DNA from 4 places in the Cupriavidus sp. GW821-FHT07C08 genome. Region 4 is predicted to be linked to each of the others. Evidence: predicted binding sites of a transcription regulator. Region 4 holds the regulator's gene; each other region holds the start of a gene.
What was found. Region 4 encodes sigma-54, which starts transcription at its own class of promoters, with help from an activator protein. Its sites were predicted from a motif close to TGGCANGNAANCTGCTTT; they were not measured.
Positions count from the first base shown of each region.

Region 1: AC07UK_RS14525 (ammonium transporter) is a predicted target of sigma-54. The motif match lies at 3,457-3,474, and genes of this name have one in related genera.
Region 2: AC07UK_RS37115 (circularly permuted type 2 ATP-grasp protein) is a predicted target of sigma-54. The motif match lies at 3,246-3,263, and genes of this name have one in related genera.
Region 3: urtA (urea ABC transporter substrate-binding protein) is a predicted target of sigma-54. The motif match lies at 2,396-2,413, and genes of this name have one in related genera.

Region 1 covers NZ_JBWKQZ010000009.1:187,619-193,526, reverse strand. Annotated here, with positions in the region: gene AC07UK_RS14535 (Bcr/CflA family multidrug efflux MFS transporter) at 1-1,135, shown strand, start outside; gene AC07UK_RS14530 (mechanosensitive ion channel family protein) at 1,155-2,009, opposite strand; gene AC07UK_RS14525 (ammonium transporter) at 2,223-3,425, opposite strand; gene AC07UK_RS14520 (HU family DNA-binding protein) at 3,935-4,216, shown strand; gene AC07UK_RS14515 (acyl-CoA thioesterase) at 4,425-4,910, shown strand; gene AC07UK_RS14510 (CreA family protein) at 4,925-5,407, shown strand; gene AC07UK_RS14505 (acid phosphatase) at 5,441-5,908, opposite strand, start outside.
Region 2 covers NZ_JBWKQZ010000050.1:30,288-36,195, forward strand. Annotated here, with positions in the region: gene AC07UK_RS37105 (transglutaminase family protein) at 1-477, opposite strand, end outside; gene AC07UK_RS37110 (alpha-E domain-containing protein) at 525-1,478, opposite strand; gene AC07UK_RS37115 (circularly permuted type 2 ATP-grasp protein) at 1,546-3,021, opposite strand; gene AC07UK_RS37120 (gluconokinase) at 3,355-3,861, opposite strand; gene edd (phosphogluconate dehydratase) at 4,011-5,906, opposite strand.
Region 3 covers NZ_JBWKQZ010000020.1:92,697-98,604, reverse strand. Annotated here, with positions in the region: gene AC07UK_RS23715 (gamma-glutamyltransferase family protein) at 1-2,005, opposite strand, end outside; gene urtA (urea ABC transporter substrate-binding protein) at 2,468-3,724, shown strand; gene urtB (urea ABC transporter permease subunit UrtB) at 3,873-5,495, shown strand; gene urtC (urea ABC transporter permease subunit UrtC) at 5,495-5,908, shown strand, end outside.
Region 4 covers NZ_JBWKQZ010000012.1:121,589-127,496, reverse strand. Annotated here, with positions in the region: gene hprK (HPr(Ser) kinase/phosphatase) at 135-1,106, opposite strand; gene ptsN (PTS IIA-like nitrogen regulatory protein PtsN) at 1,187-1,642, opposite strand; gene hpf (ribosome hibernation-promoting factor, HPF/YfiA family) at 2,098-2,448, opposite strand; gene AC07UK_RS17170 (RNA polymerase factor sigma-54) at 2,497-3,978, opposite strand; gene lptB (LPS export ABC transporter ATP-binding protein) at 4,111-4,911, opposite strand; gene lptA (lipopolysaccharide transport periplasmic protein LptA) at 4,969-5,619, opposite strand; gene lptC (LPS export ABC transporter periplasmic protein LptC) at 5,688-5,908, opposite strand, start outside.

The sequences.
Region 1 (5,908 bases), on a different contig from region 4:
GGCGATCGCGCCGTTGTCGATCGACATGTACCTGCCGAGTTTTCCGTCGCTGGCTGGCGATCTCGGCGTGGACATCGGCCAGGTGCAGCTTACCCTCGGCACATTCCTGGTGGGGCTGGCGCTGGGGCAGGCCTTCTATGGGCCGTTCAGCGACCGCTTCGGGCGCAAGCCGCCGCTCTATGTCGGCCTGTGCCTCTACGTGGCCGCCGCGGTGGGCTGCGCGCTGGCACGCAGCGTGGAGTCGCTGATGCTGTGGCGCTTCCTGCAGGCGCTGGGCGGCTGCGCCGGCATGGTGATGGCACGCGCGGTAATCCGCGACCGGCTTGAGGCGCATGAGTCGGCGCGCGCCTTCTCGTCGCTGATGCTGGTGATGGGGGTTGCGCCGATCCTGGCACCGATCGTCGGTGGCGCCATTCTCTCGGTATCGGGCTGGCGCACGATCTTCTGGGTGCTGGCGGCGGCCGGGGTGCTGATCCTGCTGCTGGTCCACCTGCGCATGGAAGAATCGCTGGACCGGCGCCATGCGGCGCCGCTGCGGCTCGGCACCGTGGCGAAAAGCTATGCCGAGCTGCTGCGGGATCGCGAATTCCTCGGCTACTCGCTGTCTGCCGGTTTCGGCTCGGCGGGCATGTTCGCGTATATCTCCGGCTCGCCGTTCGTGCTGATCGAGCTGCACGGCATCGCGCCGTCTCACTACGGTTTTGTGTTCGGCGCCAATGCGCTGGGCCTGATCACGATGTCGCAGCTCAACGCCAGGCTGGTGCGCGGCCGCTCGCTCGATCAGGTGCTCGGGGGCGCGCTGCTGGCGGCCTTTGCGGCGGGCCTGGCGCTGGCTGTTGCCGCGCTTGCAGGCGTGGCGGTGCTGCCGGTGCTGCTGGCGGGCTTCTTCGTCTTTATCGGCGCGCTCGGCTGCGTATCGCCGAATGCGTCGGCACTGTCGCTCGCCCATCAGGGCCATCGCGCCGGCACGGCCTCGGCCCTGATGGGCACGCTGCAGTTTTCACTCGGGACGTTGGGCGGCGCGGCCGTCAGCCTGTGGCGCGACGGCACCGCGCTGCCGCTGGGCGTGGTGATGGCGGCCTGCGGCGCGGGCGCGGTGCTGATGCGCTACTACGGGCGCTCAGGCCCCCGCTGACACCGGCCGCGAGCCGTCGTCAGGCGGCCTGTTGCGAGGCGGCCTGCTGCGCGGCAGCCTGTTGCACCACCACCATCTGCGCCGGCATCGGCGCGGCATAGCCGGCCTGGCCGAAGCTCTCGCGGATGATGCGGTTGGTATCGAAATAGACTTGCCAGTAGTGGTCATTGTGGCAGTGCGGACGCACCGCCAGCACCGGGCCGACCAGCGTGAACTCCAGGATCTCGACATCGACCGGGGGCTCGGCCAGCACGTTGGGGATCTCCGCGATGCGGGTCTTCAGCAGCGTTGCCGCATGGGCGGTGTCGGTGCTGCCGGCAAGCTGCGCTTTCAGTTCCACGCGCCGGTACGGGTTGGCCGTGAAGTTCTGGATGGTATCGCTGAAGATCTTGTTGTTGCCGACCACGGTCTGCACATTGTCCGGTGTGTCGAGCGAGGTTGCGAACAGGCCGATCTCGCGCACCGTGCCGGTCACGCCGCCGATTGTCACGAAGTCTCCCACCTTGAACGGGCGCAGCACCACCAGGAACGCGCCGGCAGCGAAGTTCGCCATCAATCCCGACCAGGCCATGCCGATGGCCACGCCAGCGGCGGCGATCAGTGCGGCAAAGGTCGTGGTCTGGATGCCGAAGTAGCCGAGGATGCCGATCACCAGCACCACGTTCAGCGTCACGGTGACGATCGAGCCGACATAGCGCAGCAGCGTGGGATCGACCTGCTGCTTGCCGAGCGCGTTCTGCACCATGCGCACGACAAAGTGGATCAGCCAGCGGCCGATGACCCAGAAGGCAAGGGCCGCCAGGATCTTGACCCCGAATTCCGTCGCGTAGGTGACAACCAGGGCCTTGAGGTTATCGAAGGTAGTGGCATCCATCGGCGTAGTCCTCTCATGTTGGTGTCCGGCCGGCCGCCGGCACAACATTCCCCGATTCAGCCGGCAGCGATGTGCTAGCCCTGCGCGCTGTTGCGGCGCAATACATGGGCACGGCAATTATTGAGACGCCGTACCGGAAGCGCAAGCAAATTATTGTTAAGACAAGCCGCCTTGCGCAGCTTGTCTATTTAAATCCGGACGGCCCGCACGCCATTACCAGTTGGTTTCCCGTTCCGGCGTTGCCGAAATCCGGTGCAAGGTCAGGTCCGCGCCGTTGAATTCGCCTTCCGCATCCAGCCTGATGCCCACCAGCTTCTTCAGCGCGCCATATACCAGGGTGCCACCGGCCAGCGCCACCACGATGCCGAGCACGGTGCCAATTGCCTGCGCGCCCAGCGACACGCCGCCCAGCCCGCCCAGCGCCCTGGCCCCGAAGATGCCCGCGGCAATGCCGCCCCAGGCGCCGCACAGCCCGTGCAGCGGCCACACGCCGAGCACGTCATCGATATGCCATTTGTTCTGCGCCAGCGTGAACATATAGACAAAGAGCGCGCCGGCCACCGCGCCGGTGATCAGCGCGCCGAGCGGGTGCATCAGGTCCGAGCCCGCGCACACCGCCACCAGCCCGGCCAGCGGGCCGTTGTAGGCAAAGCCCGGGTCGTTGCGTCCGGCCGCCCAGGCTGCCAGCGTGCCGCCGGCCATTGCCATCAGCGAGTTGATCGCCACCAGGCCGCTGACCTTGTCGACTGTCTGCGCGCTCATGACGTTAAAGCCGAACCAGCCCACCGCCAGCACCCAGGCGCCCAGCGCCAGGAACGGGATGTTTGAGGGCGGATGGGCGCTGATGCGGCCGTCCTTCTGGTAGCGCCCGCGCCGCGCGCCCAGCAGCAGCACCGCCGGCAGCGCAATCCAGCCGCCCAGCGCATGCACCACCACCGAGCCGGCAAAGTCATGGAACGGTGCGCCGGCCACGCGCGTGATCCAGTCCTGCACACCAAAGCGCTGGTTCCAGGCGATGCCTTCGAAGAACGGATAGACAAAACCCACCAGCACGAAGGTGGCGACCAGCTGCGGATTGAAGCGTGAACGCTCGGCAATACCGCCCGAGATAATCGCCGGAATAGCCGCGGCAAATGTCGCCAGGAAAAAGAACTTGACCAGTTCGTAACCGTTTTTCTGCGCCAGCGTTTCGGCGCCGGACATGAACTGCACGCCGTAGGCAATGGTGTAGCCGATAAAGAAATAGGCGATCGTCGAAACCGCAAAATCCACCAGAATCTTTACCAGTGCGTTGACCTGGTTCTTCTTGCGCACCGTGCCCAGTTCCAGGAAGGCAAAGCCGGCGTGCATGGCCAGCACCATGATGGCGCCTAGCAGGATAAACAGGGCGTCGGTGCCGGTCTTCCAGTTGTCCATAGTGACCTCATGCTCAAAATGGGAGCGTGGGTATGCAAAAAGCATTCCAGCGATGGCCGCATCCTGGTGCCACGTGCACCTTGTCGGGTAAAACCGCACCGGAATGCCGCGCGCAGGCCGGCGCGGCGCTGCTGGCAGCGTTGTCAGCGGCATCGCCGTGGTGGTGCGAATGCGCCGAAATGGCGCGCGGCGGCGGCGCAGGCTGAACCGTTATGGTGCGGCGCCCCATTTGTGGGAATCTGTCCTATGCTGCTGGTTTGCCCCCGGGCGCGGGCCGGCCCGGTGTTGCCGCGCGGCAGGACAGCCTGGCAAAGTCGGCTTCTGGCAAGCGGGAAAAGCGAGGGAAATTGCCCGCTAACCGGCCTCAATCAAGGATTTGCGGGTTTTTTTGTCGCATTGGTGCCACTGGGGATTGCTCTACGCGCAACGGGCAGATTAGACTGCGCCGATCGATGGCTTTGCCGCGAGGCACGCACATCGGTGACGACGACCAACAAGGGAAATCAGCCATGAATAAAGGTGAACTGGTATCGGCCATCGCCGCGGAAGCAGAACTGAGCAATGCCGCCGCCGAGCGTGCGCTCAACGCAGCGCTGGACAGTATCAAGAAGGCAGTGGCAAAGGGCGATTCGGTGACGCTGGTGGGCTTTGGCAGCTTCAGCTCCGGCAAACGCGCCGCCCGCACCGGCCGCAATCCGCGCACCGGTGAAACCATCAAGATCCCGGCCGCCAAGACGGTCAAGTTCTCTGCCGGACAGGGTTTCAAGGACGCGGTGAATAAGAAGAAGTAAGCAGTTTGCGTCCACAGCGTGAAAAGCGGCCTTGCAGGCCGCTTTTTTGTTGCCCGGCACGACCACGCCTGCCGGCACCGGGCTGCCGCCGGCAACGGCGGGCACGATCCGGGTTAAACTGCCGGCGCCAGTGTTGCGGCAATTGCATTCAGGCAATGCCCTCGCAGGTTCGCCCCCAAAATCCCGCCCCGCAATCCGTACCCGCATCATGAACGACCAGTCCCACCAGCTTTCCATGACCGTGCTGATGACGCCGGACATGGCCAACTTCTCAGGCAACGTCCACGGCGGCACCATCCTCAAGTACCTGGACATGGTTGCCTATGCCTGCGCCAGCCGCTACGCCGGCCGCTACGTGGTGACGCTGTCGGTCGACCAGGTGGTGTTCCGCCAGCCAATCCACGTGGGCGAGCTGGTGACCTTCCTCGCCTCGGTCAACTTCACCGGCCGCAGCTCGATGGAAATCGGCATCAAGGTGGTGACCGAGAACATCCGCAGCAAGCTGGTGCGCCATACCAACAGCTGCTACTTCACCATGGTGGCCGTGGACGACAACGGCACGCCGGCCGAGGTGCCGCCGCTGGAGCCCCGCGACGAGGTGGAGCGCCAGCGCTTTGCCGCCGCTCAGCAGCGCCGCGCGCTGCGCCAGGAAATGGAAAAGCGCCACGACGACATCAAGTCGTCGGTGACCTGAATACCGACCCCGCCATGAAGCGCAACTGCAATCGCATCCGTACGGTCCTGGCCGTCGCCTGTCTGGTGGCCGCCTCGGGCGCCTACGCCGAGGAGATCGGCAGCGTCAGCACCAATTTCCGCATGACCGGCTCAGACAAGGTCGTGATCGAAGCCTATGACGACCCCCAGGTAGACGGCGTGACCTGCTATGTGTCGCGCGCCCGCACGGGTGGCATCAAGGGCCAGCTGGGCATGGCCGAAGACCCGCCGGAGGCATCGATCGCCTGCCGGCAGGTGGGCACGATCGCCTTCAAGGGGCCGATCCGGCAACAGGACAACGTCTTCTCCGAGCGCATGTCGATCCTGTTCAAGGCCCTGCACGTCGTGCGCGCGGTCGACCGCAAGCGCAACACGCTGGTGTACCTGACGTACTCCGACCGCATTGTCAGCGGCAGCCCGCAGAACAGCGTCACCGCCGTGCCGGTGCCGGCGGGCACGGTCATCCCGGTGAAGTAACCCGTGACGTAGCCGGCCCCGGCAACCGGCGGATCAGGGGGCCAGCGCTGCGCTCTCCGCCTGGCAGTCGCGCGACGGGCGCGCGCCGCTGGCGCGTGCCGCCACCACTTCGCGGCGGGCCTGGTCCAGGTCGGCGCGGAAGGTGGGATCGGCATGCAGCCGCGCCACCGTTGCCGCGGCCATCATGCGGCCCTCGTTGACATCGCTTTGCCAGTGCACGTTGCAGACCACGCGGCTCTGGCCGAACGCGCGCCCGCGCGCCAGGATGTCATTGGCGCGTTCAGGCTCGACCTCCGCCAGGATCAGCGCCCAGGCCCAGCCGATGGCGCTGTGGCCGGACGGGTACGAGCCATCCTTTTCCAGCTTGGCGGCGTCGGCCGGCGTGCACATCGGCGTCTTGTTGGCCACAAAGGGGCGGGTGCGCTTGTAGCGGTCCTTGACGCCGTAGGTGGACAGGCCGGCATCGACCAGGCTGCGACGCAGCAGGATGTTCAGGTAGGG
Region 2 (5,908 bases), on a different contig from region 4:
AGTGGTGTTGGGCTTGTAGCGCACCCGCTCCGCAATCCCCTGGGCCAGCGCCAGCAGCGCCGGAATCTCGTGCCCGGCCGCCAGGAACGGTGCGGCAAACGCCTGCATCTCTGGCGGAGCCGAGGTCAGCGGCGTGCTGCCGAGGAAGTACAGCGGCGACACCCGCGCTTCGCCGGGGGGCGGTGCGTCGCAGAACGCATGGTGGCCGTCCCGGTCGAGGTCGCCATGCGGCGGCAGCACCTCCACCTCCCCGCTGGCTTCGAGCGAGATGGTGCTGGTCGGTCCGGCCACCGTGAAGTTGTGCACGATGTTGCCGAAGCCGTCATGCGCCGCTGACGGATTGCCAGGCGCGACCAGTTGCCAGCGGTGCACGGTCTGCAGCGGGCCCGAACGCGGCTCGAGCCGCACTTCGTGCACGCTGCGGCGCACCGGCTCGGCGTAGCGGTAAACAGTATGGTGGTGGATCTTGTATTTCACGGTATCAGGGCGCGGCGGCGGCACATGGAGGCTGCCGGCGGCCCATCTCAGGCAGCCAGCAGCGGCACGAGGAAGTCCCGGCTGATGCCATTGCCGAGATCGCCGATGCGCTCCAGGAAGCTGGTCAGGTACGCGTGCAGGCCGACAGCGAAAATGTCGTCGATGCGCGCGTACTTCAGGTCGGCGTGGAGTTTACCAGCCTGACGCTCGGTTTCCGCCGATTGCTGGTTGCGCACCGTGTGCAGGATGGCCACCACCTCGTCCATGCTCGACACCAGCGAGCGCGGCATGTCGGGCCGCAGGATCAGCAGCTCGGCCACGCGCTGCGGCGTGATGACCGCGCGATAGACCTTGCGGTAGACCTCGAAGCCCGATACCGAGCGCAGCACCGCGGCCCAGTGATAGAAATCGTTCTGATCGCGGTTGGCATCGCTCTCGTCGCTGCCCGATGCCTGGAACTTGACGTCGAGGATCCGCGCGGTGTTGTCGGCGCGCTCCAGGAACGTGCCCAGCCGCATGAAGTGGAAGGCATCGTCCTTGAGCATGGTGCCGAACTGCACCCCGCGCGCCAGGTGCGAGCGGAACTTGACCCACTCGAAGAAGCGCGACGGGTCTTCCTTCAGCACGCCGTCGGCGATCAGGCGCTGCACCTCCAGCCAGGTGGTGTTGACGGTCTCCCAGACCTCGGTGGTCAGCGAGCCGCGCACCGCGCGCGCGTTCTCGCGCGCCGCGCGCAGGCAGCTCATGATGGACGAGGCGTTGGTCATGTCGCGCACCATGAAGTCGATCACATCGTCGCGCGACAGCAGCCCGTACTTGTGGTCGAAGACGTCGGTCAGCTCGGAGATATCGAGCATGGCCCACCAGCCCTGCTCGGCCACCTCGGCCGATTGCGGCAGGAGCGAGGTCTGGTAGTTGACGTCGAGCATGCGCGCGGTGTTCTCCGCGCGCTCGGTGTAGCGGGCCATCCAGAACAGGTGGTCGGCGGTGCGGCTCAGCATGCGGGCTCTCCTGGCGTGGCGGCGGTCGCCATGGCGGTCATTGCGGCGGTCATCAAGTGGTTCGCGTTCATCGTTCCAGCACCCAGGTGTCCTTGGTGCCACCCCCTTGCGAGGAATTCACCACCAGCGAGCCTTCGCGCAGCGCCACGCGGGTCAGGCCGCCTGGCACCATGCGCACCTCCTTGCCCGACAGCACGAACGGGCGCAGGTCGATATGGCGCGGCGCGATGCCCGACTCCACATAGGTCGGGCAGGTCGACAGCGCCAGCGTCGGCTGCGCGATGTACTGCTCCGGGCGCGCCTTCACCACCTCGCGGAAGGCATCGATCTCGGCCCGCGTGGCGGCCGGGCCGACCAGCATGCCGTAGCCGCCGGCGCCGTGGGTCTCCTTGACCACCAGCTCTTCCATATGGTCCAGCACGTACTGCAGGTCGTCCGGGCGCCGGCACATATAGGTCGGCACGTTGCTGAGGATCGCCTCTTCGCCCAGGTAGAAGCGGATCATGTCGGGCACGTACGGATAGATCGACTTGTCGTCGGCCACGCCCGTGCCGATGGCATTGCAGATGGTCACGTTGCCGGCGCGGTAGACCGACAGCAGGCCGGCCGCGCCCAGCGAGGAATCGTGGCGGAACACCAGCGGGTCGAGGAAGTCGTCGTCGACGCGGCGGTAGATCACGTCGATGCGCTGCGGGCCCTGCGTGGTGCGCATGAACAGGTGGTCGTCCTCGACGAAGAGATCGCTGCCTTCGACCAGCTCCACGCCCATCTGCTGCGCCAGGAAGGCATGCTCGAAGTACGCCGAGTTGTACATGCCCGGCGTCAGCACCACCACGGTGGGATCGGCAATGGCCTGCGGCGACACCCCGCGCAGCATGTCGAGCAACAGGTCAGGATAGTGGGCCACCGGCGCCACGCGGTTGCGCGCGAACAGGTCCGGGAACAACCGCATCATCATCTTGCGGTTTTCCAGCATGTACGACACGCCCGAGGGCACGCGCAGGTTGTCTTCCAGCACGTAGAACTCGCCCTCGCCGGCGCGCACCACGTCGATGCCGGCCACGTGCGCATAGATGTCGTGCGGCACGTTGACGCCGAGCATCTCGGGCCGGTACTGGGCGTTGTTGTAGATCTGGTCGGGTGGGATCACGCCGGCGCGGATGATGTCCTGGCCGTGGTAGATATCGTGGACAAAGCGGTTGAGCGCGGCCACGCGCTGGCGCAGGCCCTTTTCCAGCAGCGCCCATTCGCTGGCCGGGAAGATGCGCGGGATCACGTCGAACGGAATGGTGCGTTCGGTGCCGCTGTTGGCTTCATCCTTGTCGCCGTAGACGGCAAAGGTAATGCCCACGCGCCGGAAGATCAGGTCGGCCTCGGCGCGCTTGTTGCCCATCGTGCTTTCAGACTGCCGCGCCAGCCAGTCAGCGAAATGCCGGTAATGCGGGCGCACCGCGCCTTCGGGCATTGCCTGCCCCGCCTGGATGACCAATTGCGCCCCGTCCGTGCGCCAGTCCAGCATCTCGTCGAAATACCGCCCCGCCATGATGGCCGTTCCTCCATGTCGCGGGCTTCCGGTGCTACCGCTTCACTGCGACTTCGTGGTCGCTACCGGCTGCCCTGGTTTTGCCCTGGCTTTCCTGTCCCCAGCCCGCCGCGCCTGCCCGCTCGGGGCGCTCACGGCGATACTGTCGAGTCACTGGCCCTTTCAGCATACCCGTACCGGCGAATCCCGCAAGCTGGCGGATGCCGGCCGGCACGGAAAGTGAACTAGCAAGATGTCTGCCAGCGCACGCAAAAACGGCCGCCAGCCAGGCTGGCGGCCGCTTGCGGGCTGCGCGGGAACGGAACGGCCGGAACGGCCGGCGCGGTCAGCCGGTCAGCGCGCCGCGCCGGCGCCCTGCGGCACCGTGGCCTGCAGGATGGTGGCGACCAGCGCCTCGGGCGACTGGCGGATGTCGAGCACCAGCGCGTCGCTGGGCTCTTCCAGCGTATCGAACTGGCTTTGCAGCAGGTCGGGGTTGAAGAAGTGTTCCGTGCGCGCAGACAGGCGCGCGCCGATCAGCGATGCGTCGCCCTTCATGAAGACGAAGGTCACGCCGCCGTCGGGCGGGGTCAGCCGGTCGCGGTAGGCCTGGCGCAGTGCCGAGCAGGTGAACACATGGGTGCGGCCTTCGGCCCGGGCCGCGTCGATGGCGGCGCGCATGGCCGCCAGCCACGGCCAGCGGTCTTCGTCGGTCAGCGGGATGCCCGCGTGCATCTTGGCCTTGTTGGCGTCGCTATGGAATGCATCGGCGTCATGGAAGCCGCAGCCCAGGCGCTGCGCCAGCGCCTGGCCGACCGTGGTCTTGCCGCTGCCGGAAACGCCCATCAGGATATAGATCATGTCTGCTCCGTCGGTCTTGGTATCGGATGGTGTCGCCATCCTTGTCTGTCCTTGTCGGTCCAGCTGGGCGTCCTTGCGGCGGCGCAAGGACGCCCGGGGGCGCTGCCGCCCCGCAGGAAACTCCAGGGGGAAATCGGCCTCAGGCCTGGCTATTGTGCGACGGTTTGCGCCGCTGCGGTACGTTGGCGCCCGCCTGCGCCGGCCTCGGCATCCGCCTCGGACAGGTCAAGTGCGCTGCCGCCCTCTTCCGCGATGCGCGCGTGCCGCCGGAACAGGCCGAACAGGCCGCGCCCCAGGCTGAATTGCGCGAAATCGTCGTCCGGGGCCGCGGCCAGCTCGCGCGCCGCGAATTCGCCTTCGTCGCCCAGCCACTGCAGCGTGCCGGCAACGGCATCGACACGGATGCGGTCGCCATCGCGCACGCGCGCCAGCGCGCCGCCGGCCAGCGCCTCGGGGCCGACGTGGATCACCGCCGGCACCTTGCCCGACGCGCCGGACATGCGGCCGTCGGTCACCAGCGCCACCTTGTGGCCGGCGTCCTGCAGCGCGCCCAGCACCGGAGTCAGGCGGTGCAGCTCGGGCATGCCGTTGGCGTTCGGCCCCTGGAAACGCACCACCGCGACCAGGTCGCCGGTCAGCTCGCCCGCATCGAAGGCCGCCTGCAGCGCCTCCTGCGCATCGAATACCCGCACCGGGGCTTCGACCACGCGGTGCTCCGGCGCCACCGCCGAGACCTTGATCACGCCGCGGCCCAGGTTGCCCTGCATCAGCCGCAACCCGCCCTCGGCCGAGAACGGCTCCGCGGCCGTCGCCAGCACCTGCGCGTCGCCGCTGTGCGCCGCGCCGTCGCGCCAGCGCAGCACGCCGTCGGTCATCACCGGCTCCTGCGCATAGCGGGCCAGCCCGGGGCCGGCCACGGTCTGCACGTCCTCGTGCAGCAGACCGGCCTGCAGCAGTTCGCGGATGACGAAGCCGGCGCCGCCCGCGGCATGAAAGTGGTTCACATCGGCCGAGCCATTCGGGTAGACGCGCGCCAGCAGCGGCGTGATGCGTGACAGCAGGTCGAAATCATTCCAGTCGATGACGATGCCCGCGGCACGCGCCATCGCCACCAGGTGGATGGTGTGGTTGGTGGAGCCGCCGGTCGCCAGCAGGCCGACCATGGCGTTGGCGATAGCGCGTTCGTCAACGATGCGCGCCAGCGGCAGGTATTCGTCGCCGCGCGCGCGCAGGGCGATCGCGCGTTGCGCGGCCGCCGCGGTCAGCGCATCGCGCAGGCCGCTGTCCGGGTGCACGAAGGCCGCGCCCGGCAGGTGCAGGCCCATGATTTCCATCAGGAACTGGTTGCTGTTGGCAGTGCCGTAGAAGGTGCAGGTGCCGGCGCCGTGGTAGGCCTGGCATTCGGCCTCGAGCAGCGCATCGCGCCCGACCTGGCCGGTGGCGTAGAGCTGGCGCACGCGCGCCTTCTCCTTGTTGGGCAGCCCGCTGGCCATCGGCCCCGCCGGCACGAACACCATCGGCAGGTGGCCGAACTGCAGCGCGCCCATCAGCAGGCCCGGCACGATCTTGTCGCACACGCCCAGCATCAGCGCCGCATCAAAGGTGTTGTGCGACAGCGCCACCGCGGTGCCCATGGCAATCGCATCGCGCGAGAACAGCGACAGCTCCATGCCCGGGTTGCCCTGCGTGATGCCGTCGCACATGGCCGGCACGCCGCCCGCCACCTGCGCCACCGCGCCCACCGCGCGCGCGGCCTCGCGGATCACGGCGGGGTAGCGCTCGTACGGCTGGTGCGCCGACAGCATGTCGTTGTACGCGGTGACGATGCCCAGGTTGGGGGCATGGTCAACGCGCAGCTTCAGCTTGTCGTTGGCCGGCAGTGCGGCAAAGCCGTGCGCCAGGTTGGCGCAGGACATGCCGCGCAGCGGCCCCAGTTCAGCCTGCGCGCGCTCGCAGCGGGCAAGGTAGGCGGCGCGGCTGGCGCGGCTGCGCGCAACGATGCGCTCGGTGACGGCAAGAAGCTCGGCATGGACGGCAGAAGGCATGG
Region 3 (5,908 bases), on a different contig from region 4:
CCAGCGCGGTCGAGCCGCCGACGGTGGTGCGGATGATCGCGCTCAGTCCGCTGGACTGCGCCGCGGTGTTCACGGTGTGGCCCAGGTTGCGCAGGCCCTTGACCAGCGGGTCGTTGTCGCCCGGCAGGCCGCCGGCCGGCGTGCTGGTGTCGACATTGGGATGTTCGCCGCCGACGATCATGGCCGAGCCGGCGCCGTTGGAGCCGCCGAAGTCGATCATCGATACCGCCTGCTGCGCGTCCATGCCCCAGTCCAGCGACGCCACCAGGGTCTTGGCCACGTACTGGATGATGGTGGCGCCGCCCGGCGAACCGGTGGTCATGTAGAAGTCCCCGCGCGAGCCGTCGGCATTGCGCTTGAACACCAGCGTCGGCGCCATCGAGCTGCGCGGGCGCTTGCCCGGCTGCAGGCGGTTGGCCACCAGCACGCCGCCGGGGGCGGGATCGGCATTGAAGTCGGTCAGCTGGTTGTTGAGCAGGAAGCCGTTGGTCATGTGGTACGAGCCCAGGCCAGCCTCGATGGTGGTGGTCATCGACACCACGTTGCCGTACTTGTCATGCAGCGACAGGTGGGTGGTGCCGTGCTCTTCCACCATGGAAGGCGTCAGCGGCACGTCGCCAAGGTTGCCCGCCGCCACCGGCGTGGTCATCGAGCCGACCGTGCTGATCAGGTCGGCGCGCTGGCGCAGGTAGGGCTTGTTCACCATGCTTTCCCAGCTGCCGCCCGGCAGGCCGATGAAGTCGGTGTCGGCCACGTACTTGTTGCGGTCGGCATAGGCCAGGTGGCCGGCTTCGCCCAGCAGGTGCGCGCCCAGCACGCTGGGCCGGCCGCCGTTCTTGTCGACCAGGGTGGGCGCATAGCGCGACATCTCGTAGTTCTCGACGATGCCCAGGATCTGCGCCACCGCGATGCCGCCGGACGATGGCGGCGGCATGCCGCACACCTCGTACTGGCGATAGGTTGTGCATACCGGCTTGCGCTTCTTGGCCTGGTAGTTGGCCAGGTCGCTCAGCGTGGTAACGCCAGCCGTGGTGTTGCCGTCGTAGGTGGTCTGGATCTTGTCGACGATGGCCTGCGCGATCGGACCGTTCTTGTAGAAGGCGTCCGCGCCGCCGGCGGCAACGGCGGTGAACACATTGGCCAGCGCGGGATTCCTGATGATGGTGTTGACCGCGCGCGGCGTGCCGTCGGCATTCAGGAAGTAGGCGGCCATCTCGGGGTCGCGCTTGATGTTGGCAATGGTCGTGGTGCCCGAGATCGCGGAGGCCATGCGTGGAGGGATCGCGAAGCCGTCGGTGGCCAGCTTGATGGCAGGGGTGAACAGGTCCTTCCACGCGGTCTTGCCATGCTCGCCGTGAGCCAGTTCCAGCACGCGCAGCGTGCCGGGCGTACCGATGGAGCGGCCGCTGCGTACGGCGTTGGGGGCGGGCGTCGTCTGGTCCGCCGCGGACTTCCAGCGCAGGTAGTTCTCGTCGGCGCCCGCGGGGGCCATCTCGCGGCCGTCATAGGCCGTGACCTGTTTTGTCGCGGCGTCGTAATACATGATGAAGGTGCCGCCGCCGATGCCGGATGATTGCGGTTCCACCAGGTTCAGCACCATCTGCGCTGCGACTGCGGCATCGACCGCGGTGCCGCCGGCCTTCAGCACGTCGCACGCTGCCTTGGTGGACACCGGGTTGTTGGTCACCGCCATATAGGTCTTGCTGTAGGCCGTGGACTTGGGCGCATAGCCGGTGGCCTGCTCCGGCGCGTTGGGATCGCCCGGCAGCACCACGGCTTCGCCGCCGGTGGTGCCGTCCAGTTCGCAGCCGCTGGCGGGCGTGACCGGAGGCGGGTTGGTGGCGACCGGCGTATCGTCGCCGCCGCAGGCGCCCAGCGTCAGCGCCAGCGCGGCCAGCGCCAGGGTGCCCAGGCGCAGCGGCGAGAACGGATTGGATAGCGTTGGTTGTGGTGGAACGGCAAATGACGAAGCTTGTGACGAGGCAGGACTGACAGTGCGCGGCATGATTATTCCTCTTCTTATGTTGGCCCGAAGTCTTGGTGTCGATCCGGCGCTCCCCCTTGCCGCTCGCGACGGCCGCGCCCGTCACGGGATCGGCAGCGGCTGATAAGCAACTTAAGCCGCGCGCCCTGTTGCCTTAATCGCTGGATATACCGATTTACAGCTATCCGGATTCGAGTTAAGCGCATGCTTAACAAACAAGATCGATTCTGGCGCATGGCGGTACCCCATGCGTGCCAATGCCGGGCGCCATGCACCGCCTCTGCGCGCGTTTGCCTGGGCGCACTGTCTCAGTGCTACCCAGTCGTGCACGGCCATGGTGCGCATACGCGGCCTGTGTCCGGATCAGCCATACAGGCCACCTGCGACGGGGTGAAAGCCGGCGGTACCCCATGGCACGCTAGTTGCAGAAGCATCACCCGGGGAGCGTAGTCCCTGACCAACACCATAAACGGGAGCTGCAAAATGCAACGACGTGACATGCTGAAGTTGTCGGCGATAGCCGCCGCGGCGATGATCGGTACCAGCCCGCTGGCGCTGGCGCAGTCCAAGGAGCCGATCAAGGTCGGCATCCTGCATTCGTTGTCCGGGACCATGGCCATTTCGGAGACGTCGCTGAAGGACGTGGCCCTGATGACCATTGATGAGATCAACAAGAGCGGCGGCGTGCTGGGGCGCAAGCTGGAGCCGGTGGTGGTGGACCCCGCCTCGAACTGGCCGCTGTTCGCGGAAAAGGCGCGCCAGCTGATCACCAAGGACAAGGTCGCGGTGACCTTCGGCTGCTGGACTTCGGTGTCGCGCAAGTCGGTGCTCCCGGTCTATGAGGAACTGAACTCGCTGCTGTTCTACCCGGTGCAGTATGAAGGCGAAGAGATGTCGAAGAACGTCTTCTACACCGGTGCAGCGCCCAACCAGCAGGCGATCCCGGCGGTGGAATACCTGATGAGCAAGGAAGGCGGCGGCGCTAAGCGCTTCTACCTGCTGGGCACGGACTACGTCTACCCGCGCACCACCAACAAGATCCTGCGCGCCTTCCTGAAGAGCAAGGGCGTGGCCGACAAGGACATCGAAGAGGTCTACACCCCGTTCGGCCACAGCGACTACCAGACCATCGTCGCCAATATCAAGAAGTTCTCGCAGGGCGGCAAGACCGCGGTGATCTCCACCATCAACGGCGACTCCAACGTGCCGTTCTACAAGGAGCTGGGCAACGCCGGGCTGAAGGCCAAGGACGTGCCGGTGGTGGCGTTCTCGGTGGGTGAAGAGGAACTGCGCGGCATCGATACCAAGCCGCTGGTGGGCCACCTGGCCGCATGGAACTACTTCATGTCGGTCAAGAACCCCGAGAACGACGCCTTCCGCAAGCAGTGGGCGGCATGGGTCAAGGCCAACAACCTGCCCGGCGGCGACAAGCGCGTGACCAATGACCCGATGGAAGCCACCTACGTCGGCATCCACATGTGGGCGCAGGCCGTGAAGAAGGCCGGCACCACCGATACCAACAAGGTGCGTGCGGCCATGTACGGCCAGACCTTCAAGGCTCCGGACGGCTTCACCCTGACCATGGGCGAGAACCACCACCTGTACAAGCCGGTGATGATCGGCGAAGTGAAGGGCGATGGCCAGTTCTCGGTGGTGTGGAAGACGCCGAAGGCGGTGCGTGCGCAGCCGTGGAGCCCGTTCATCGCGGGTAATGAAGGCAAGCCGGACAAGGTGATGTAAGCGGACGCCAGTCCGGCTCCGTGACGATGGCTTCCTTCTCCCGCAAGGCGGGGGAAGGGAGCGCATCGCCCCCTTTCGCACACCCAGAACAACAAGGCGCTGAAGCGCCGCCACTGCGCCAGCCACTATGCCCAAACTACTTCCGACAATGGCCATGCCATGGCTGCGCGCCCTGCTGGCGGCGCTGCTGCTGGCGACTGCGCCGTGGGCCGCGGCGCTGACGCAGGCCGAACTGAAGCCGCTGGCCGAAGACGATTTCGATGCCAAGACCGCGGCGCTGACCGCGCTGGCCAAGGCCCCGCCCGAACAGGCCGGCCCGATCCTGAAAGCCTTGCAGGACGACGCGCTGCAATATGCACCATCGGTCGGCATGGTGCGCCAGGACGGCGACAAGACCGTCGATGCCATTACCGGCAAGCCGGTCACGGTGAAAGCCGACGAACTGGAATCCCTGACCCTGAACAACAGCCTGCGCGCGCTGGTCGACAGCGCCGCCAGCAGCCTGCTGCTGCAGTCAGCCGACATCGCGGTGCGTGCGCAGGCGGTCGCCACGCTGCGCGCCCAGCCGGAAAGCGCCTCGCGCGCCGCGGTCGAAGCCGCGCGCAAGAACGAGGCCGATGCCGGCCTGCGCACCAGCCTGGACGTGATCTGGGCCAACCTGGTGCTGGGCGAGCCGGCCGATCCGGCAGCGCATGACGCGCGGCTTGAAGCCATCCGCATCCTCGGCAGCGACAGCAACCCGCAGAGCCGCCAGAAGCTGGCGCCGCTGGTGGAGCGCGACAGCGCCGGCAACTACCGCGAGCCCGATGCCGACGTGCGCCTGGCCGCGCAGCAGGCGCTGGACACGCTGCGCAGCGACCAGCGCCGCGCCGAACTGATCGGCAACCTGTTCGCCGGGCTGAGCCTGGGCAGCGTGCTGTTGCTGGCCGCGCTGGGGCTGGCCATTACCTATGGCCTGATCGGCGTCATCAACATGGCGCACGGTGAATTCCTGATGATCGGCGCCTATGCCACCTACGTGGTGCAGTCGCTGTTCCGCGCCTACGCGCCGGGTGCGTTCGACTGGTACCTGCCGGCGGCGCTGCCGGCCTCGTTCCTGGCGGCAGCCGTGGTGGGCTTCGTGCTGGAGCGGCTGGTGCTGCGCCACCTGTACGGCCGCCCGCTGGAAACGCTGCTGGCCACCTTCGGCGTGAGCCTGCTGCTGATGCAGGCAGTGCGCACGCTGTTCGGCGCGCAGAACGTGGAAGTGGCCAACCCGGCGTGGATGAGCGGCGGCATCGAGTGGATGCCGGGCCTGGTGATTCCCTACAACCGCATCGTCATCATCCTGTTCGCGCTGGCGGTAGTGGCGGTGGCGTGGGCGGTGCTGAACCGCACGCGGCTCGGGCTGTTCGTGCGCGCCACCACGCAGAACCGCACCATGGCGGCCTGCGTCGGCGTGCGCACCTGGAAGGTCGACAGCTACGCCTTTGCCTTTGGCGCCGGCATTGCCGGGCTGGGCGGCTGCGCGCTGTCGCAGATTGGCAATGTCGGTCCCGACCTGGGCCAGGCCTACATCATCGATTCCTTCATGGTGGTGGTGCTGGGCGGGGTGGGGCAGCTGGCGGGCACCATCGTCGGCGCCTTCGGGCTGGGCATCATCAACAAGTTCATCGAGCCCTTCTATGGCGCGGTGCTGGCCAAGATCTTTGTCCTGGTGCTGATCGTGCTGTTTATCCAGAAGCGGCCGCAGGGACTTTTCGCGCTCAAGGGGCGCAGCGCGGAGGCATGATGCAGCGAGTCCAATCGAATTCTTCCGCCACCCCGTTCCGGCTTGCCGTGCCTGAGCGCCAGGCGCTGTTCTCGCGGCGCGGCTGGATGGCGCTGGCGGCGCTGGCGGTGATCGTCGGCATTGGCGTGCCGGTGTGCGCGCTGGTGTTGCCGGAGGGCCATCCGCTGCACCTGTCGGCCTATGCGCTGACGCTGGTCGGCAAGATCATGTGCTTTGCGCTGGCCGCGATCGCGCTGGACCTGGTGTGGGGCTACTGCGGCATCCTGAGCCTGGGCCACGGGCTGTTCTTCGCGCTGGGCGGCTACGCCATGGGCATGTACCTGATGCGGGCGATCGGGCGCGAGGGCGTGTACAAGAGCGAGCTGCCGGACTTCATGGTGTTTCTCGACTGGAAGGAGCTGCCCTGGTTCTGG
Region 4 (5,908 bases):
ATGGCCGCGCGCCATTGCCGGCGTTGCAGCTTCCGTAACGGGCGCGATGCCCATTACAGCACAAAACGGAGCATGCCTGAAGAACGTTGACGCCCTGCGTCAACGCCGTTGTAAGCAAATGAAAACGCTGGGGCTCAGAGCAGGCGGCCCTGGCCGCGCGAAACCGCATCGGCCTGCATCGCGGCGCGCTGCCGGTCCATGAAGTCGCGCAGCGTATCGATGCCGCGCAGGCGCAGGATGGTATTGCGCACCGCGGCCTCGACCAGCACGGCCAAGTTGCGCCCGGCCGCCACCTGGATCTTGACCATGTGGATCGGCAGGCCCAGCACGTCCAGGTATTGCGAATCGAGCGGCAGCCGCTCGAACTCGCCGTCGTTGCGGCGCACCAACTGCACCACCAGTTTGATCTTCATCTTCCGGCGCACCGCGGTCTCACCGAAGATGGTCTTGATGTCGAGCAGGCCCAGGCCGCGCACTTCAAGCAGGTTCTGCAGCAGCGGCGGGCAGCGGCCTTCGATGAAATCCGGCCCCAGGCGCACGAAGTCCACGGCATCGTCGGCCACCAGCCCGTGGCCGCGCGAGATCAATTCCAGGCCCAGTTCGCTCTTGCCCAGGCCAGATTCGCCCATGATCAGCACGCCCATGCCCAGGATGTCGAGGAAGACCCCGTGCATGGTCACGCGCGGCGCGGAAATGCGCGACAGATACAGGCGCAGGTGGTCGATCACCGCGGCCGACGACACCGGCGTGGTGAACAGCGGCGTGGACGAGCGCGTGCAGCGCAGTTCCAGGTCGGGCGGCGGCTCCATGCCGTCGGCGATCACCAGGAAGGGCGGCTCCAGCAGGATCAGCTCGCCCATCTGGCGCTTGCGGGTCTCATCGTCCAGCCGCTGGTAATAAGTGATCTCGGGTTTGCCGAGCACCTGGATGCGGTTGGGGTGGATCAGGTTCAGGTGGCCCACCAGGTCGGCGGCGGAGGTGGCTTCGCGGGCGAACTCCACGTCGAAGGCGCGGTCCGCGCCTTCCAGGCCGGCCACCCAAGAGAGTTTGATGTCGGCTGCGTTGTCGTCGAAGATGGACTGGGAGGTGACGCCGGTGAGTTCCATGCGGTATGACTGGTGGGGCGGTTTGCGAAGCGCCTGGCGCCTGCCCGGTCTGGTGCCGGCCCGCCTGGGGGATCAGGGGATCAGGGATGCCATGCGATCAGCAGCTGATGGACGGCATCGGGCGTCGGCAGCGTGGCCAGTCCTTCGCGCATGTCGCGGTCGGAAAGCAGTTGCGCGATTTCTGACAGGATTTCCAGATGCTGCTGCGTAGCCTGTTCGGGCACCAGCAGGAAGATCAGCAGCGATACCGGCTTGCCATCCGGCGATTCGAACGGAATCGGCTCGGCCAGGCGCATGAAGGCGGCCAGCGGCTGCTTCAGGCCCTTGATGCGGCCGTGCGGGATCGCCACGCCTGCGCCCAGGCCGGTGGACCCCAGCGACTCGCGCGCGAACAGGTTGTCCGTCACGATGGCGCGCGCCACACCATGGTTGTTCTCGAAGAGGAGCCCGGCCTGCTCGAACACACGCTTCTTGCTGGTGACGCTGACGTCCAGGGTGATGTTGCCGGGTGGCAGCAATTTGGCCAAACGATTCATGGGCGATGCGCAGGATTTCAGTTAGCGGGCAGATCGTTCCGCCGGGCAGTGGGCTGGCTCCGGGCTGCCGTTGGCCTGGCCGGAGGCGTCCGGCCCATTATAGAGCAGCGACTACCCCTGTATTGTGCAGCGCAGCGGGGCAAGCCGGTGCAGAACGATACATGGTGATGCAATCGTGCCTCCGGGCCGGGAGCCGGCGCACCGATGCGGGGCGCGGCCAGGATTCCCTCTCTTTGTATGGCGCAGCATACACCTTGGCGCAGCGCTTGCGAACACTCTTGCCCATTCGGGTGAAAAGCGTTGGCTCCGGCGCCACAGCCGGGCCGCACCGCCAGTGCGGGCGCGGCATGCCGGCGGCAACCCGGAACGCGAGGGCGCAAAAAAGCCGCGCTTCGTGGCGCGGCTTGCCTGTTCAATCCTGATTCAGCAGCCCGCTGCGGGGCTGCCGGGCACGGTCATTGCTGCATTTGCGCTGCGGCCATCTGGTACTTGACCGCTTCGCGGTCGTGGCCTTGCACGCGATCCTTGTAGCGGATCACCTGACGGTCCAGCTTGTCGACGAGTGCGTCGATCGCTGCATATAGGTCTTCGTGATGCGCCTCGACAAAGATGTCCTTGCCCTTGAGATGTAGATTGATTTCCGCGTACTGACGCCGGTCCTTTTCCTTGTGGTTGTCGACAGAGAGCAGCACGCTAACGCCAATGACCTGATCGAAATGCCTGACGATTCGCTCCAGCTTCGTTTCCACGTACTCACGCAGAGGGGGCGTGATGTCCAGGTGGTGTCCACTGATCTTGAAGTTCATAGCGCTTCTCCTTCTGAAAGAGCCTCACCAGGCAGGCGGTGGGCTCGGCTACAAAGACTTGCGGAGATTGACTGCGGGGATCTTCAGGGCTTCGCGATACTTGGCAACAGTGCGGCGCGCAACAACAAAGCCTTGCTCACCCAGCAGTTCGGCAATGCGACTGTCGGAAAGGGGATTCCTAGGGTCTTCGGCTCCTATCAGTTGCTTGATCAAGGCGCGGATGGCCGTTGATGAAGCCGCGCCACCGGTTTCGGTGGACACGTGGCTGCCGAAGAAGTACTTCAGTTCGAAAGTACCCATCGGCGTTGCCATATATTTATTGGTCGTCACCCGGGAGATGGTTGACTCGTGTAAACCCAGTGTATCGGCAATCTCCCGCAAAACCAAGGGGCGCATGGCGATTTCGCCGTGACTGAAAAAGTTCTTTTGACGCTCGACAATGGCCTGCGAGACACGCAGGATTGTGTCGAACCTTTGCTGGATGTTCTTGATCAGCCAGCGCGCCTCCTGCAGCTTCTGCTGCAGCCCGGCCGTGCCGGACTCACCCTTCGCGCCACGCAGGATTTGCGCATACATATCGTTGATGCGCAGCCTCGGCATCACATCCGGATTGAGTTGCGCGATCCAGCCGCCGCCACCCTTGCGCACGAACACGTCCGGCACCACGAAGTCGGCTTCCGGACGGCTGTATGCATGGCCAGGGTAGGGCGCCAGCGAGCGGATCAGTTCGTGTGCGGACTTCAGTGCCACTTCATCGACCTGCAGCGCTTTCTTCAGCCGCGTGTAGTCGCGTACTGCGAGCAACTCCAGGTGGTTGGTAACGATGTTCAGCGCCAGTTCGCGCTGCGGGTGCGTCAGGCGCCGCAACTGCAGGGCCAGGCATTCGGCGGCGTTGCGCGCGCCCACGCCGGGCGGGTCGAAGCTCTGCAGCAGCGTGAGGATGGCGTGGACTTCGTCGATCTCGAATTCGAGTTCTTCCGGCAACTCCGTGCAGATCTCTTCAAGCGACGCGCTCAGGTAGCCATCGTCGTCGAGCGATTCGATCAGGAAGATGGCCAGGCCCTTGTCGCGCGCCGAGATCTTCAGCGGCGTGAGCTGTTCCATCAGGTACTCGCGCAGCGTGGGCTCGGCTTCGCGCAGCTGCATCGGCGTTTTTTCGTCCTCGTCGCCCTGAGGGCGGCGGGCAAAGTCGTCCAGGCTCCAGTCGCCGCTGCCATAGTCGTCGCCGTTGCCGCTGTCGCCATAGCTGTCATCGTCACCCGCGCCGTCGGCGCGGGCCTCGCCATTGCCCTGGGGCTCTGCCGGGGCGGGCGCCGGTGCGCTCTGCAGGTTGACCGAGCCATCGGCCGCCACGCGCAGCGGGCTTTCGATCCAGTCGTTCTCGCGCTCGAGCAGCGGGTTTTCCGTCAGCGCCTGTTCGACCTCTTGCTGCAGTTCCAGCGTGGAGAGCTGCAGCAGCCGGATCGACTGCTGCAGTTGCGGGGTCAGGGCCAGATGCTGGGAAAGACGGAGCTGTAGCGACGGTTTCATGCGAGCTATTCTATGCGCATCTTTCCGTTGTTGGAACGGAAATTGCTATCGCTTTTGCGGTCCGATCGCCGCTGGCTGTGGGAGGGCCCACGCGCGCGCGAAGAGGCCTGCCGCCCCGGGCAGGCCGCTAAATCACATGCGGAAGTTCTCGCCCAGGTAGACGCGCCGCACTGCGTCATTGGCGATGATTTCTTCGGGCTGGCCCGCGGCCAGCACCGTGCCTTCGCTGATGATGTAGGCGTGGTCGCAGATGCCGAGCGTCTCGCGCACGTTGTGGTCGGTGATCAGCACGCCGATATTGCGTGCCTTGAGGAAGCTGACGATGCGCTGGATCTCGCCCACGGCGATCGGGTCCACGCCGGCGAAGGGCTCGTCCAGCAGGATGAAGCGCGGTGACGACGCCAGCGCGCGCGCGATTTCCACGCGGCGGCGCTCGCCGCCCGACAGCGACAGCGCCGGGTTGTTGCGCAGGTGCGCGATCTGCAGGTCGTCGAGCAGCGAATCCAGGCGGCGCTCAATCTCGGTCTTGGGCAGTGGCTTGCCGTTGCTCACCTGAAGCTCCAGTACCGCGCGGATGTTCTCTTCGACGTTGAGCTTGCGGAACACCGAGGCTTCCTGCGGCAGGTACGACAGCCCCATGCGCGCGCGCTCGTGGATCGGCAGGCCGCTGATGTGGTCGCCGTCGAGCACGATATCGCCTTCGTCCAGCGCCACCAGGCCCACGATCATGTAGAACGAGGTGGTCTTGCCCGCGCCGTTAGGCCCGAGCAGGCCGACCACCTCGCCGCTCTTCACGTCGAGCGAGACGTCCTTGACCACCGTGCGCGAGCCATAGCGCTTCTTCAGGTGGCGCACGACCAGCGTGCTGCCGCCGGGAAGGACGGTGGAGGCTTCGACGGAAGGCTTGTCGGCGATGGTTGCGGTATCGGTCATTGGCACAGTCTGGCGTTCAGGCGTTTCTGGCGCGGGCAGGCAAGCCGGCGCCAGGCGTCAGGGTTTGTTGGCAGGCGCGGGCGCCGGCTTCAGGTCCAGCGGCGAGCCGATGTTGCCCGTGGCGCCGGTCTTCTGGTCCTGGCGCGGCGACAGCACCGCGCGCACGCGGCCGGACGGATTGGCGGCGGCGGCGTCGCCACTGCCGCCGCCGGCGGCCGTGTAGAACTCCTTGCGGCTGTCGTAGGTCAGCACCGCGCCGCGGATCTCGTCGACCTGCTTGGCGCCCTGCAGGCGCGCCATGCGGGCATTGCCGATCAGCTTGGAGTACTCCTGCTTGCCGTCGTACTCGATGCGGTCGCCCCAGCCGTCGATGTATTCGTCGACGCCTTCGCGCTTCTGCCGGATGTAGGCCTGCTTGCCCGGCTTGGCGGTGGCCACCGCGAACTGGTAGCCCTCGGGGTCGGTGCGCAGTTCGGCAGCGTCGGACTTCAGGATCATGGTGCCCTTGGTCAGCACCACGTTGCCGGTCAGCGTATAGATCTGCTTGACGTCGTCGTAGCTGGCGTTGTCCGCCTCCAGCACCATCGGCTTGTCGCGGTCCGCGCGCTCGGCCAGGGCGGGCTGGGCCAGCAGGCCGAAGGCCAGGGCCAGGGCGAGCAGGGCCGGGGCGGTGCGTTGACGGGACGATGTCGTCAGGGAAGCAGTCATGTTGGCAGGGGTTGCTTGAGGGCGTCTGGGTACGTTGGTGCGGGTTGGCGCGGCCCCCGGGCCGGGGCTCAGGACCCCGGCGCGCGGCCCGGGGTCGGCCCGGTGATGATGGTGCCGCGTACATTGCCGAGCAATTGTACTTCGCGCGTGACGTTGTTGAAGATCAGGCCGTTGGCGGTCATCACCGACGGGCCGCGCGTCAGCTTGACCGGCTTGTCGGTCTTGACGATGTCGTCATTGACCAGCAGCTGGAAATAACTGGATGCGGCGGTCAGCTGCGGGTCCTTGG